DNA from 4 places in the Streptomyces sp. NPDC102259 genome. Region 4 is predicted to be linked to each of the others. Evidence: riboswitches for the same ligand, from Rfam matches in the RefSeq annotation. Region 4 holds a riboswitch; each other region holds the start of a gene.
What was found. A riboswitch is a leader RNA that binds a small molecule or an ion and turns the genes downstream of it on or off. The one in region 4 is predicted to bind cobalamin.
Positions count from the first base shown of each region.

Region 1: linked by a shared signal. The riboswitch ahead of ACIRPU_RS25305 (cobalamin biosynthesis protein) and the one ahead of ACIRPU_RS34505 (CbtB-domain containing protein) in region 4 are both predicted to bind cobalamin.
Region 2: linked by a shared signal. The riboswitch ahead of ACIRPU_RS03645 (prenyltransferase/squalene oxidase repeat-containing protein) and the one ahead of ACIRPU_RS34505 (CbtB-domain containing protein) in region 4 are both predicted to bind cobalamin.
Region 3: linked by a shared signal. The riboswitch ahead of ACIRPU_RS05750 (energy-coupling factor ABC transporter permease) and the one ahead of ACIRPU_RS34505 (CbtB-domain containing protein) in region 4 are both predicted to bind cobalamin.

Region 1 covers NZ_JBIWMA010000011.1:230,395-233,595, reverse strand. The annotation lists gene ACIRPU_RS25315 (anion permease) at 1-956, shown strand, start outside; gene ACIRPU_RS25310 (hypothetical protein) at 991-1,212, shown strand; cobalamin riboswitch at 1,343-1,485, shown strand; gene ACIRPU_RS25305 (cobalamin biosynthesis protein) at 1,585-2,583, shown strand; gene ACIRPU_RS25300 (cobyric acid synthase) at 2,580-3,201, shown strand, end outside.
Region 2 covers NZ_JBIWMA010000001.1:815,302-818,502, reverse strand. The annotation lists gene ACIRPU_RS03655 (serine/threonine-protein kinase) at 1-495, shown strand, start outside; gene ACIRPU_RS03650 (phosphotransferase) at 508-1,245, opposite strand; cobalamin riboswitch at 1,323-1,464, shown strand; gene ACIRPU_RS03645 (prenyltransferase/squalene oxidase repeat-containing protein) at 1,586-2,836, shown strand; gene ACIRPU_RS03640 (SCO2322 family protein) at 2,833-3,201, shown strand, end outside.
Region 3 covers NZ_JBIWMA010000002.1:248,084-251,284, reverse strand. The annotation lists gene ACIRPU_RS05760 (hypothetical protein) at 1-267, opposite strand, end outside; gene ACIRPU_RS05755 (PucR family transcriptional regulator) at 377-1,453, opposite strand; cobalamin riboswitch at 1,704-1,916, shown strand; gene ACIRPU_RS05750 (energy-coupling factor ABC transporter permease) at 1,946-2,695, shown strand; gene ACIRPU_RS05745 (energy-coupling factor ABC transporter substrate-binding protein) at 2,692-3,108, shown strand; gene cbiQ (cobalt ECF transporter T component CbiQ) at 3,115-3,201, shown strand, end outside.
Region 4 covers NZ_JBIWMA010000021.1:73,741-76,941, forward strand. The annotation lists gene ACIRPU_RS34490 (FAD-dependent oxidoreductase) at 1-261, opposite strand, end outside; gene ACIRPU_RS34495 (hypothetical protein) at 258-413, opposite strand; gene ACIRPU_RS34500 (CbtA family protein) at 629-1,390, opposite strand; gene ACIRPU_RS34505 (CbtB-domain containing protein) at 1,415-1,636, opposite strand; cobalamin riboswitch at 1,673-1,815, opposite strand; gene ACIRPU_RS34510 (enoyl-CoA hydratase/isomerase family protein) at 1,895-2,995, opposite strand.

The DNA of each region.
Region 1 (3,201 bases), on a different contig from region 4:
CCTCGCACGCCCTGATGGGCGGTCTGATCGGCGCCACCATCGCGTCGGCCGGCACGGGCGCGGTGCACGGTGACGCGCTGGTCACCAAGGTGCTGATCCCGGCGATCGCGGCGCCGATCGTCGCGGGCGTCGCGGCGATGCTCGCGACCCGCCTCTCCTACACCCTCGGCAAGAAGGCCGACGGCAAGGCCGCGGCGAAGGGCTACCGCACGGGCCAGATCGCCTCGGCCGGCCTGGTCTCCCTCGCGCACGGCACCAACGACGCGCAGAAGACGATGGGCATCATCACCCTGGCCCTGGTGGCCGGCGGTGTCGTGGCCCCCGACTCCGACCCGCCCACCTGGGTCATCCTCTCCGCCGGCCTGGCCATCGCGCTCGGCACCTACCTCGGCGGCTGGCGGATCATCCGCACCATGGGCAAGGGCCTGACCGACCTCCAGCCGCAGCAGGGCTTCGCCGCCCAGACCAGCGCGGCCACGGTCATCCTGGCCTCCTCGCACCTCGGCTTCTCCCTCTCCACCACGCACTCGGTCTCCGGTGCCGTGATGGGCGCCGGGCTGGGCCGCAAGGGCGGGGTGGTCCGCTGGTCGACGGCGACCCGGATGTTCGTCGCCTGGGGCCTGACGCTCCCGGCCGCGGCCCTGGTGGGCGCGCTCGCCGAGGCCGTCACCGGCCTGGGCGACTGGGGCACGGCCCTCGTGGCGGTCTTCCTGATCGCCTCCAGCGCGGCCATCTGGAAGGTCTCCCGGCGCGAGGTCGTCGACGCCTCGAACGTCAACGAGCCCGAGGAGCCCGCGGGCGTCGTCACGACGGCGATCGCCGCCGTCACCCCGCCGCCCGCCGGCATCCTGGCCGAGGACCTCACGGCCGGCCTCACGGCGGACCTGACGGCCACGATCCCCGCCCCGTCCGCAGAGCCCGCGACCCCCGCCGCTCCGCCGGCCGCGGCCGTCTGAGCCCGCGCACCCGGCACGAAGGAAGAGAAGCAGCATGAAGATCGACTGGGCAGCCCTGGGCTCCGTCTTCGGCGTCAGCCTCGTGGTCACCGTAGGCCTCGTCGCCCTGTTCACCCTCGGCATCATGGGCCTGTCGCGGCAGGAACGCGCGTCGGCGCAGGGCGGCTCGGCCACCCTCGCGGTGACCGGCACGTACGCCTGCTTCGCGGCCTGCGCGGCGGCGGTGGCGTACGGGATCTCACTGATCGTCGCCTGACGCACCATCCGAACACCCCTGGGGTGCGGGACGGATCACCGTCCCGCACCCCTTGGCGTTCGCGGCCCCGCCGACCGGCCCCGTGTGGGGTTCTGCACACTCCAGCCTCGCAGGTCAACAGCAAGTTGACGGCTCTTGCGGGCCGTGGTGGACTGCCCGAGCCATGTACGGCAGCAGAAGAGGAAGCCGGTGTGAATCCGGCGCGGTCCCGCCACTGTGACCGGGGTAGAAACCCCCGGGAGCCAGGAACTCTCGCCGCCGGTCTCGTCGAACCAGGGCGTGGACACCCTGAGTGAGGACATATCGCCATGCTCGCTCGGCCGTTGAGGTACAGCACCAGGTCGCTGCCCGACCCCACGGCCGGCTGAGCCGATGCGTGCCGATCGCCTCTACGCGTACGGCGCCGCCACCGGCCTCCTGGGCGACCTGCTGCTCGGCGATCCGCGCCGAGGGCATCCGGTCGCCGCGTTCGGGCGGGCCGCCGGTGCCGTCGAGCGGCTGCTGTGGCGGGACCACCGGGGACAGGGCGCCCTCCACGCCGTCGTGTGCGCGGGCGGGGTCGTGGCCCTGGGAGCAGTCGCCGAGCAGGCCGTACGCCGTTCCCCCGCCGCTTCACTCGCTCTGGTCTCCGCCGCCACCTGGGCCGTGGTCGGGGGCAGTTCGCTGGTCCGGGAGGCCCGGGCCATCGGGCGGGCGCTCGAAGCGGGGGACGTCGAGGCCGCCCGGGAGCGGCTGCCGCATCTGTGCGGGCGGGATCCGCAGGCGCTGGACGCCGACGGGATCGCCCGGGCGGTCGTGGAGTCCGTCGCCGAGAACACCTCCGACGCCGTCGTGGGGGCGCTGGTGTGGGGAGCCGTGGGCGGAGTGCCGGGCCTGGTCGGGTTCCGGGCCGTCAACACCCTGGACGCGATGGTGGGTCACCGGTCGCCGAGGTATCTGCGGTACGGCTGGGCCGCCGCCCGCCTCGACGACGTCGCCGGATGGCCGGGAGCCCGGCTGACCGCCGTGCTCGCCACCGTCGCGGGAGGCGATCCCCGAGGCGCCGTACGAGCCTGGCGGGCCGACGCCCGTAAGCATCCGAGCCCCAACGCCGGGCCGGTGGAGGCGTCGTTCGCGGGCGCCCTCGGGGTGCGGCTGGGCGGGACCCTGTCGTACGCCGGGCGGGTCGAGCACCGGCCCGTGCTGAACGGCGCGGCCGGGCGGCCCGTCGTCGCCCGGGACATCGAACGTGCCGCGCGGCTCTCCCGCCGCGTCGGTCTGCTCGCGCTCGGCGTGACCGTCGCCGCGCGCGTCGTCGCCACGAGCATCGTCGCGAGCAACCAGCGCGACCAGAGGAACCAGGGGAACCAGCTGAAGGGGCGTACGACATGAGCGGGGGTCTGGGCGGGGGTCTCCTCGTCGCCGGCACCACCTCCGACGCCGGCAAGAGCGTCGTCACGGCCGGGATCTGCCGGTGGCTGGTGCGGCAGGGGGTGAAGGTCGCGCCCTTCAAGGCGCAGAACATGTCCCTGAACTCGTTCGTGACGACGGAGGGCGCCGAGATCGGGCGAGCCCAGGCCATGCAGGCTCAGGCCTGCCGGGTGGAGCCGACCGCGCTGATGAACCCCGTGCTGCTCAAGCCGGGCGGTGAACAGAGCAGTCAGGTCGTGCTCCTCGGCAAGCCGGTGGGCGAGATGAGCGCCCGTGGGTATCACGGCGGACGGCAGCAGAAACTCCTCGGAACCGTTCTCGACTGCCTCGCCGAGTTGCGGGGCACGTATGACGCGGTGATCTGTGAGGGGGCGGGCAGTCCGGCCGAGATCAACCTGCGGCGGACCGACATCGTGAACATGGGGATCGCGCGGGGCGCGCGGCTGCCCGTGCTCGTCGTCGGCGACATCGACCGCGGGGGCGTCTTCGCCTCGTTCTTCGGCACCGTCGCCCTGCTCTCGCCCGAGGACCAGGAACTCGTCGCCGGGTTCCTCGTCAACAAGTTCCGCGGGGACGTCT
Region 2 (3,201 bases), on a different contig from region 4:
GGTCCGTCCGGGTCCACGCGGTCGTCGGCGTCCTCGTCGACAGCCGCGCCGGACTCGGTGGCCGGTGACCGCACAGCGGAGGAGGGTGCGGCCCCCTCCTCGACCACGCCCAAGACACCGCAGGCCACCGCCTACCCCCTCCAGTGGCTCGACGCGAAGACCTCGCTGGACGTCAGGGAGCCGGTCCGGCGCGAGGACAGCAAGGGGGACATCCGCTTCACCTGCGAGCAGACCGGCTGCGCGCTGGAGAGCGACACCAGCGTGTTCTCCATGCTGTACGGCGACCCCGGCGGCTCCCTCGACTCGTGCCGCATCCTCCTCACCGGCGCCAAGAGCCACCGGCTCCCCCTCGCCGCGGCGGCGGCCGGCAGCGAGATCTGCGTCAAGCACCCCTCCGGGGACATCGCGCTGCTCGTGATCCAGGTGAAGTCGACCGCGCTGCCGGACATCGCCTTCGTGACCGCGGACATGACGGTCTGGCGGGCGGCCCAGTAGTGCTACTACTGGTCAGCAGCCCGCCGTCGACCTGATCAACTCAGCTGCCGGCAGGAGGAGTTGTGTCTCCTCGCGGCTCATCGTCGGGTTGGCCGCCCGTCTCCGTAGGGCCTCCGCCAGGCCCTCCTCGGAGGGGTCGGCGAGCAGCGCGGTCAGCATCGCCCGGGCCGGGCCGGCGATCGGCTGGGGAGAGACGGCCACCTGGGCGAGGATCACCGCGGACATGCCCCAGTCGAGCCCGGGGCGCCCCTCCTCCGCGTTGGCCCAGTCGATGACCCGGGGGCCGTCGGGCGTGAGGATCACGTTGTCCGGGTGGAGGTCCAGGTGCAGCATGCGGGCGTCGGCCGAGAGCCGTCCCGGCAGGGCGTGCAGCTCGCGCAGCAGCCGGGCGAGGACGGCCCCCGCCTCCTCGGCGTCCAGGGCGCCCGCCCCGAACGCGTGGAGCATCGTCGGCCCGTCCAGCCGCTCCATCACCAGGTCGGCGCGTGCGCCGGAGGGCCGTACGGCGGGTGCGGGGTAGCCGTGCCGGCGCACATGTGTCATCACGGCCGCGAGGACGGCCGAGTCCTCCCGGCCCTCCCGGTCGCGGCGCAGCACCCACGCCTCGTCGATCTCGTACACGTCGGCCGTTCGGCCCGAGCCGAGCAGTCGGCCCGGCAGCTCGGCGAACGGCCCGCCCGCCAGTCCGCCCGGCAGTCCGCCCGACAGCTCGCCCGGCAGCCCGCCCGGCGCCCTCCCCGTATGGGTCATGGTCAGAAGATATCGGGGCTTCCCGGCCCTCCCGGGGCGCTTTCACAGCCACCCCTCAGGCGTCCGGCTACCTGCCGGTAGAGTGGCCGCGTCGTCATCACGCCCGTACAGGGGGAAGCCGGTGCAATTCCGGCGCTGACCCGCAACCGTGAGCCGTCCGAGCCGTCCAAGTAGGCGCGGTGGCAAGCCGGATCGCCCGGTACGGGACCGTGACCGGCTCACGTGCGTCGGCAGGCCCGTCGTCGCACGGCACCGTCGAGGTATACGGAGCCGAGCCGCCGGGATGTCCCGTGCTGCCCGGCCGCGTGACCTCACCGACCGGGAGAGGCACCCGCCGATCATGAACATCCGCCGCAGCGCCGCCGCTCTGGCCGCCGCCACCGTCGTGCTGGGTGTCGCCGTCCCCGCCGTCGCCGCCACCCCGTCCCCGACCCCAACCCCGTCGGTGGCGATATCCGACGGGCTGTACGGGACCACCGATCCGACGTACGACGGCGTCTGGCGCCAGTCGCTGGCCCTGCTCGCGCAGCGGACCACGGGCGTCACTCCCGCCGACCGGGCCGTGGCCTGGCTGACCGGGCAGCAGTGCGCGAACGGCGCCTTCGCCGCGTTCCGCGCGGACACCGCCAAGGCGTGCGACGCCAAGCTGATGGTGGACACCAACAGCACGGCGGCGGCCGTCCAGGCGCTGGCCGCGCTGGGCGGTCACCAGGCCGAGACCGAGAAGGCCGTCACCTGGCTGAAGTCGGTCCAGAACGCCGACGGCGGCTGGAGCTACACGCCCGGCGGCGCGAGCGACGCGAACTCCACCTCCGTCGTGGCGGGGGCGATGGCGGCGGCCGGGCAGCAGCCCGCGCAGGTGAAGAAGGCCGGCAAGTCGTCGTACGACGCTCTCGTCAAGCTCTCCATCCGGTGCGACGACGACGCCGAGGGCGGCGCGTTCGCGTACCAGCCGGACAAGAAGGGCGGACTCGCGGCCAACGCCGACGCGACGGCGGCGGGCGTGCTCGGCGCCCTCGGCAAGGGGTTCGTGACGAAGGCGGGCACGGCGCCGAAGGACGGCTACGCCTGCGGCAACTCCCCCGAGCCGCTCACCCCGTTCGAGCTCGCCCGCAACGGCTCGGCGTACCTCGCCCAGTCGGTCCAGGAAGCCGGCTACCTGAAGTCCGCCCTCCCCGGCGCCGAGGACCAGCCCGACTACGGCAACACCGCCGACGCCGTCGTCGCCCTCGCCGCGCAGGGGTGGACCAAGTTCGCGAAGAAGCCCCTCGGCTGGCTCGAGCAGAACTCCGCGGCCTGGGCGAAGCAGAGCGGCCCCGCCGCCTACGCCCAGCTGATCTTCGCGGCCCACGCGATGGGCGCCGACCCCCGCCACTTCGGCGGCGCCGACCTGGTCGCCCAGCTCAACGCGACGGGCCCGGCCCCGCAGGCCGCGACGAAGGCCACCGATCAGGCGGCCGACACCGACGCCGACAAGAAGGACGACTCGGATTCCGGTTACGGCGTCTGGTGGATCGTCGGCGTCTTCCTCGTCGTCGGTATCGGCATCGGCTTCCTGATCAGCGGCCGTGGCAGGAAGCGACAGCCGTGACGCGCCGGTGCGCCGCCCTCGTCCTCGCCGCGCTGCTGCTGTCCCTGACCGGCACGGTTCAGTCGGCCCAGGCCGCCGGCTACCGCTACTGGTCCTTCTGGGACCGTTCCGGCGACCGCTGGACGTACGCCACCCAGGGGCCGTCCACCGCCCGCCCCGCCGACGGCGACGTCCAGGGCTTCCGGTTCGCGGTGAGCGCGGACTCCCAGGACGCCTCGCAGCCGCGCGGCGCGGCCTCCTTCGCGGCGATCTGCGCGAGGACGCCCGCGCGGGACGACACGAAGCGGGTGGCCCTGGTCATCGACTTCGGCACGGCGGCCGACGCCCCGAGCGGCGAGACCCCGCCGTCGCCGCGCACGGCCTGC
Region 3 (3,201 bases), on a different contig from region 4:
CGCGGGCGGGACGGCGAATCCGTTGAGGGTCAGCCAGCACAGAACGGCCGTACCCGGGGCCGCGGTGAAGCGGGCGCACAGTCCCAACAGGGCCGCCAGGAGAGACAGGGCGGCCAGCGCGAACCCGGGGCGGTCCGAGCCCACCAGCATGTTGTGCACGGCCACCAGGACGAGCGCGCCGCCGAAGGCCGTGGCCCACACCACCGGGGTGGAGACGGGCTGGGGCACGGGCCGGGCGCCGGCCCGGAGGGACACCCACTCGATCATGCCGCACGCTTCCTTCCGGTCCTGCATGCCCCCGAAACGCCCGGCCGCCACGGCAGCGTGGACCTGGGCACGTATTCTCCCACCCGGCCGTCGAGCGCAGCGTGTACCCCTATGAGGAGACCTCGGCCGGGTTCAGGGGTCTGGTCGGCCAGTCGAGCAGTCGGGCGCCGATGACCGCGGTCTGCAAGGTGTAGCGGTGGGCGGGGTCGGTGGGATCGGTGCCGGTCAGCGTGTGGATGCGGGCCAGGCGGTAGGTGAGCGCCCGCACGCTGAGCGAGAGCCGCCGGGCCGTCGCGGCGGCCACACAGCCGGTGTCGAAGTACGCGGTGAGGGTGTCGAGCAGGGGCTGTGCCCCGCCGCGCGCCCGTTCCAGCGGTCCCAGAGCGCTCTGCACCAGGTCCACCAGTGCCTGCCGGTCCCGGGCCAGGACGGGGAAGACCAGCAGGTCCAAGGCGCGCAGCAGCGGCTCGTCGAGGCCCATGCGCTGGGCCACGTCCAGGGTGTTGAGGGCCTCTTCGTAGCTGTGCCCGATACCGACCGGGCCCGGCCTGGGCCGGCCGATGGCGACCTGGGCCCGGCCCGCGGCGGCGCGGGCCTGCTGGGCGAAGTGGATGAGGACCTCGTCCTGGTCGGCGGGGGCGATGCACACCATCCGGCCGTCCTTGGTGGTGAACAGGATGCGGCGGTTCTCGAAGCGGCCGTACAGCTCGTCCGCCACCTGCCGGGGAACGGGGTCGGTCTCGTCGTACCTCTCCGGGCCCTCGGCCACCGCGACCGCGTGGGCGCGGGACAGCCGTAGGCCGAACCGTTCGGAACGGGCGGCGAGTTGGCCGGCGGGCCCGCGCCCGTGGAGCAGGTCGTCGATGAACTCGCGGCGGGCCGCCTCCTCTTCGCGGATCACCAGCCGCTGTGCGCGCTCGTAGCCGTCGGCGAAGGCGTCCACGGCCTGTTCGACGACGGCGAGGACGCTGTCGGGATCGGCGTCCCGTGGACGGCTCTCCCGGCCGGCCGCGAGATGCGCGCGGACCAGACCGCGCCAGCCGCGTCCGGCCTCGGCCGCCCGTGCGCCGAGCGCCCGGCGGGACTCGATCTCGTCGCGGGTCAGCCTGCGGCCCGTGGTCGCGGCGTCCGCCAGGATCCGGTCGAATCCGTCGAGGAACGGCTCGGGCGCGTGCGGGCCGGTCATGGTCTCCCCGTTCGGATGAAGCATGGTCGGACACATGTTCCCACCGAACGGTACGGCGGCGGAGTGCCCTTGGGTGCGTCCGGCGGGCTGCGGGGCCGCCCAGGGCCTGTCGTTCGGATCAGGTCGGCCTGACCGACGGTGCCCTGTCGGCGGGCCCTACGCCGACCGTACGGTCACGGCATTTCGTCGGGCCCTCGGACGGCGGCGTGCGCCGGGGGCGACGTCGTCCGCCGTCCTCGCGCCTCGCATCTCCGCTTGTCAGAGCCTCTGTGCGGGCACTACTGTCACCACGCCTCGGTGAACGGGAAATCCGGTGTGATGCCGGTGCGGCCCTCGCCACTGTGATCGGGAAGTCCGGCTCCGGCCCTCGCGGGCAGCCACTGGGTCCTTGGGACCCGGGAAGGCGGAGCACGGGCGGTGGTACCCGTGAGCCAGGAGACCGGCCAAGGCACGTCAACCATCCACGAGGTGCTGGAGAGGGTCTGCTCAGCCATGCACATAGCCGAGGGTTTTCTGCCTCCGGCGCATGCGATCGCCTGGGGCGTCGCATCCGCGCCATTCGTCGTCCACGGAGTACGGTCACTCACCCGTGAGGTCAAGGAGAATCCCGAGAGCACCCTGCTCCTCGGCGCCTCCGGAGCCTTCACGTTCGTCCTGTCCGCGCTGAAACTGCCGTCGGTGACCGGGAGTTGCTCGCACCCCACCGGCACGGGGCTCGGCGCCATCCTGTTCCGGCCGCCGATCATGGCGGTGCTGGGCACCATCACCCTGCTCTTCCAGGCCCTGTTGCTCGCCCACGGCGGCCTGACCACGCTCGGCGCCAACGTCTTCTCCATGGCCGTCGTCGGGCCCTGGGCCGGTTACGCGGTCTACCGGCTGCTGCGGCGGTTCGACGTGCCGCTGATGGTCACGGTGTTCTTCGGCGCGTTCGTGGCCGACCTGTCCACCTACTGCGTCACCAGCGTGCAGCTGGCGCTCGCCTTCCCGGACCCCAGCAGCGGATTCCCGGGCGCGCTCGGCAAGTTCGGCTCCATCTTCGCCGTCACCCAGATCCCGCTCGCGGTCAGCGAGGGGCTCCTCACGGTGTTCGTGATGCGGCTGCTGACCCAGTCCAGCAAGGGTGAACTGACCAGGCTGGGCGTGCTCGTGCCGACCGGCCGGACCAAAGCCGATGCCGACGCCGGGACCGAAGGCGACGCCGATACCGACGCCGGGACCGGTGCCGGGGCGGTGGCCCGGTGAGCCGTAACGCGAAGATCAACGCCCTGCTGCTGTTCGTGGTGGCCGCGCTGGCCGTCCTGCCGCTGGCCCTCGGGCTCGGCGACCACAAGGAGGAGCCGTTCACGGGCGCCGACACGGAGGCGGAGACGACGATCACCGAGATCCGGCCGGACTACGAACCCTGGTTCTCACCCCTGTACGAACCGCCGTCCGGCGAGATCGAGTCAGCCCTCTTCGCCCTCCAGGCGGCCCTCGGCGCGGGGGTCCTCGCCTACTACTTCGGTCTGCACCGGGGGCGGCGGCAGGGCGAACTCCGGGCCCTGGCCCAGCGGGACGCCACGGGGGAAGCCAAGGGGGACGCCGACGCCAAGGTGTCCGAGAGCGCTCAGAGGTCCGAGAGCGCCTCCGACGCGTCCGCTCCCGAACGGACCTGAGCCCGCGTGCTGCCGATCGACGCGGCGGCGCACAGCAGCCGCTGGCGCCACCGCCACCCCGTGGACAAGGCCGTGCTCGGACTGGGCCTCACC
Region 4 (3,201 bases):
CATGTCGAGGCCACCGGTCGTGCGCAGCAAGGGGGTCGAGCTGTCGTCCTCCAGCTCCCGCCACTGCTCGTACGCCTGTCCGGTCAGCCGTACGTAGAGAGGGTCGGCGTACGCCCGCCGGAAGATCCGTGAGCTGCCGTGCGAGCTGCCGTGCCGGTGGCCGACGTCGTACGCCTCGATCAGCGTGACCTCGTGGCCCCCGCGGGCCAGTTGCCAGGCGGTGGCCGCGCCCATGAGTCCGGCGCCTACTACGGCGATCACAGTCCCTCCCCAGGGATCCGGCCGGTGCCCGTGAGCGGAACGCGGGCCGTGGCAGCGGACTCGATCGTACGGGCGACCAGGTCCTCGGGTCGCAGGTGGAGGGGGTGGAGCGGGTCGCAGGTGGAGGGGGCGTAGCGGGTGGGCCTCGCCACCGGCGCGGGCTCGGAGTCCTCGGCACGGGCCGGCGGGGCGAGGCTTTCAGCCCGCGGACGCCCGGTCCTGGGCAGGCCGCAGGTCGGTGGTCTCGGGCGCGGGCGCCGACCGGTCCCGACGTGCGGCCACGATCATCACGGCGGGCCCGCGCACGCGAGAGGGCCCCCGGGATGGTTTCCGTGGGCCCTCTCGTCGGGTCGTGACGCCGGTCAGGTCACCGGGGGGCGGCCACCGGCGTGCCCGCGGTCACCGTGGCGGGCCTGGGGTGCAGCAGCCGTTCGGCCAGTTCGCCGAAGACGAGGCCGAAGCCCGTCCAGAGCGTGACCTGCAGGGCGAGGGCGGACAGGCGGAACCGCCACAGCAGGGCCGCCGGGAAGTCGCTCGGCACCTCGTTGACGGCCGGCAGGAACTCGTAGGCCACTCCGATGACGAGCACGAAGCCGAGGACGGCGGCGACGGTGGCGTGCCAGGCGCCCAGCCTCGGCGCCAGCCGCTTGCCCAGGATCACCGCGGCGACCGCGAGGAGGACGCTGAGCACCATCATCAGGAAGTACAGGGTGGTCCGCTTGCCGATGGTGTCGGCGTCGCCGACCGCGGGCGGATTGGCCGGGTACTTCAGGAACGGCACGACGTACACGGCCAGCAGGGCGGTCCCCGACAGGAGCAGGGCCGTGGCCCGCGGGGTGAACCGGCCGACGCGGCCGAGGGCGAAGCAGAAGGCGAGGGCGGCGATGCCGCCGAAGGCCACCCCGTAGATCAGCACGCCGGTGGCGAGGCCGGCCGTGGACTGGAGGCTGCGGGAGACGAGTTCCACCTCGTGGTGCTCGTGGCCTGCGGCGTGGGACTCCTCGAAGCCGATCGCGCTGTCGACGTTCGGCTCACCGAGGAAGTAGGCGACGATCAGGGCGAGCACGCCGGCGGCGAGGCCGGCGAGCATGCCCCGCACGAGCAGATTCCTTACCGTTGCGGAGTTCATGGGTGTGCTGGGGTTCCCCTCGGATCAGTGGCAGGGGAAACCGAGCAGGTGGCGGGCGTCGTGCACCCACTCGTGAACGTCCTCGCCGGAGACGACGGCGGTCGCGCCTTGCTCCGCGCCGACGAAGTACAGCAGGACCAGCATCAGGACGCCGAAGAAGACCGCCCACGGGGCGATGTCCTTCAACGGCAACTTGGCGGGTACGACGGGCGTGCTGGTAGTCGGCTGGGCGACATGCTGCGCCATGGCAAGACCTCCTCTGGGAGTTCGCGTCCCATCTCGGTGGTGCACATGACGACGGCCACGGGTCTGACTCGCGGTGCGCCCCTTCGGGGTACACCGTCCACAGTGGCGCGACCGTGCCGGATTCCCACCGGCTTCCGTCTCGCCGTCGTCGATATCAGAGCGACGGTACCGCGTGTGGGGCCGTCGGCCAATACCGCCCCACCTGGCGTGATACCCCTCTCCACGGCCAAGTGGCCCGGATCACCGCGTCGGTTCGGCTCACCGGGCTGCCTCCGGGGCCGCCTCCGCGGTCGCATCCGGGGTCGCATCGGGTCCGGGCAGCCCGAGTTCACGCTCGCCGAGCGGAGTGAAGAAGCGCTCCACGTCGGCCGCCGTGACCTCGGCGAGAGTGGCCGGCGACCAACGCGGGTCGCGGTCCTTGTCGATGACCTGGGCCCGGATGCCCTCGACCAGGTCGGGCGTGGTCAGGGCCGCGCAGGAGACGCGGTACTCCTGTTCCAGCACCCGCTCCAGCGCGCCGAGCCGCGCGGCGCGGCGCACGGCGGCCAGGGTGACCTTGAGTGCGGTGGGCGACTTGGCCGACAGGGTCTCAGCGGCCTCCTTGGCCGCCGGGTCGCCGTGGGCGAACAGCCGTCGGACGATCTCCTCGACGGTGTCGGCCGCGTAACAGCTGTCGATCCACTCCCGGCGCCCCGCCAACTCCCCCGCGGGCAGCGGCTGTGCATGGCGGTCCAGGGCTTCCCGGACGGGCAGCTCGGCGAGGTCGTCGACGAAGTCGCGGAGCGACCCGGACGGTACGTAGTGGTCGGCGAGCCCGCACAACACCCCGTCCCCGGCGCCGATCTGCGCCCCCGTCAGGGCGAGATGGGTGCCCAGTCCGCCGGGGGCGCGGGCGAGCAGATGGGTGCCGCCGACGTCCGGCACGAAGCCGATGCCGGTCTCGGGCATCGCGATCCTCGACCGCTCGGTGACCACCCGGACGCTGCCGTGCGCGGAGACGCCGACACCGCCGCCCATCACGATGCCGTCCATCAGGGCGACGTAGGGCTTGGGGTAACGGGCGATGCGGGCGTTGAGGTGGTACTCGTCGCGCCAGAAGGCGGCCGAGGCGGTGCCGTCGCCGTCGCGGGCGTCGTCGTGGACGGCGCGGATGTCGCCGCCCGCGCACAGGCCGCGCTCCCCCGCCCCGGAGAGGACGACGGCCCCGACGCCCGGGTCGCGCTCCCAGACGGCCAGCGCCTCGTCGATCCGGCGCACCATCGTGTGGTTCAGGGCGTTGATGGCCCTCGGTCGGTTGAGCGTGATGTGGGCGGCTCGGCCGGCGGTGTGCAGCAGGACGGGGTCCTCGATGTCGTTCATCCGGATGCCTCCGTCAGGCCGCGGGCCACGATGACGCGCATGATCTCGTCGCTTCCTTCCAGGATCCACTGGGACGCACAGGTCATGGACGATCTTCTCCAGGACGATCCTCTCCAGGACGATCTTCTCCATGCCGTGCTCGCCGGGGAAGCCCCGGCCCCGTGGAGGCAAGGAGCCCGGTCGGTCACCGGGCAGCCGGTGCCGGT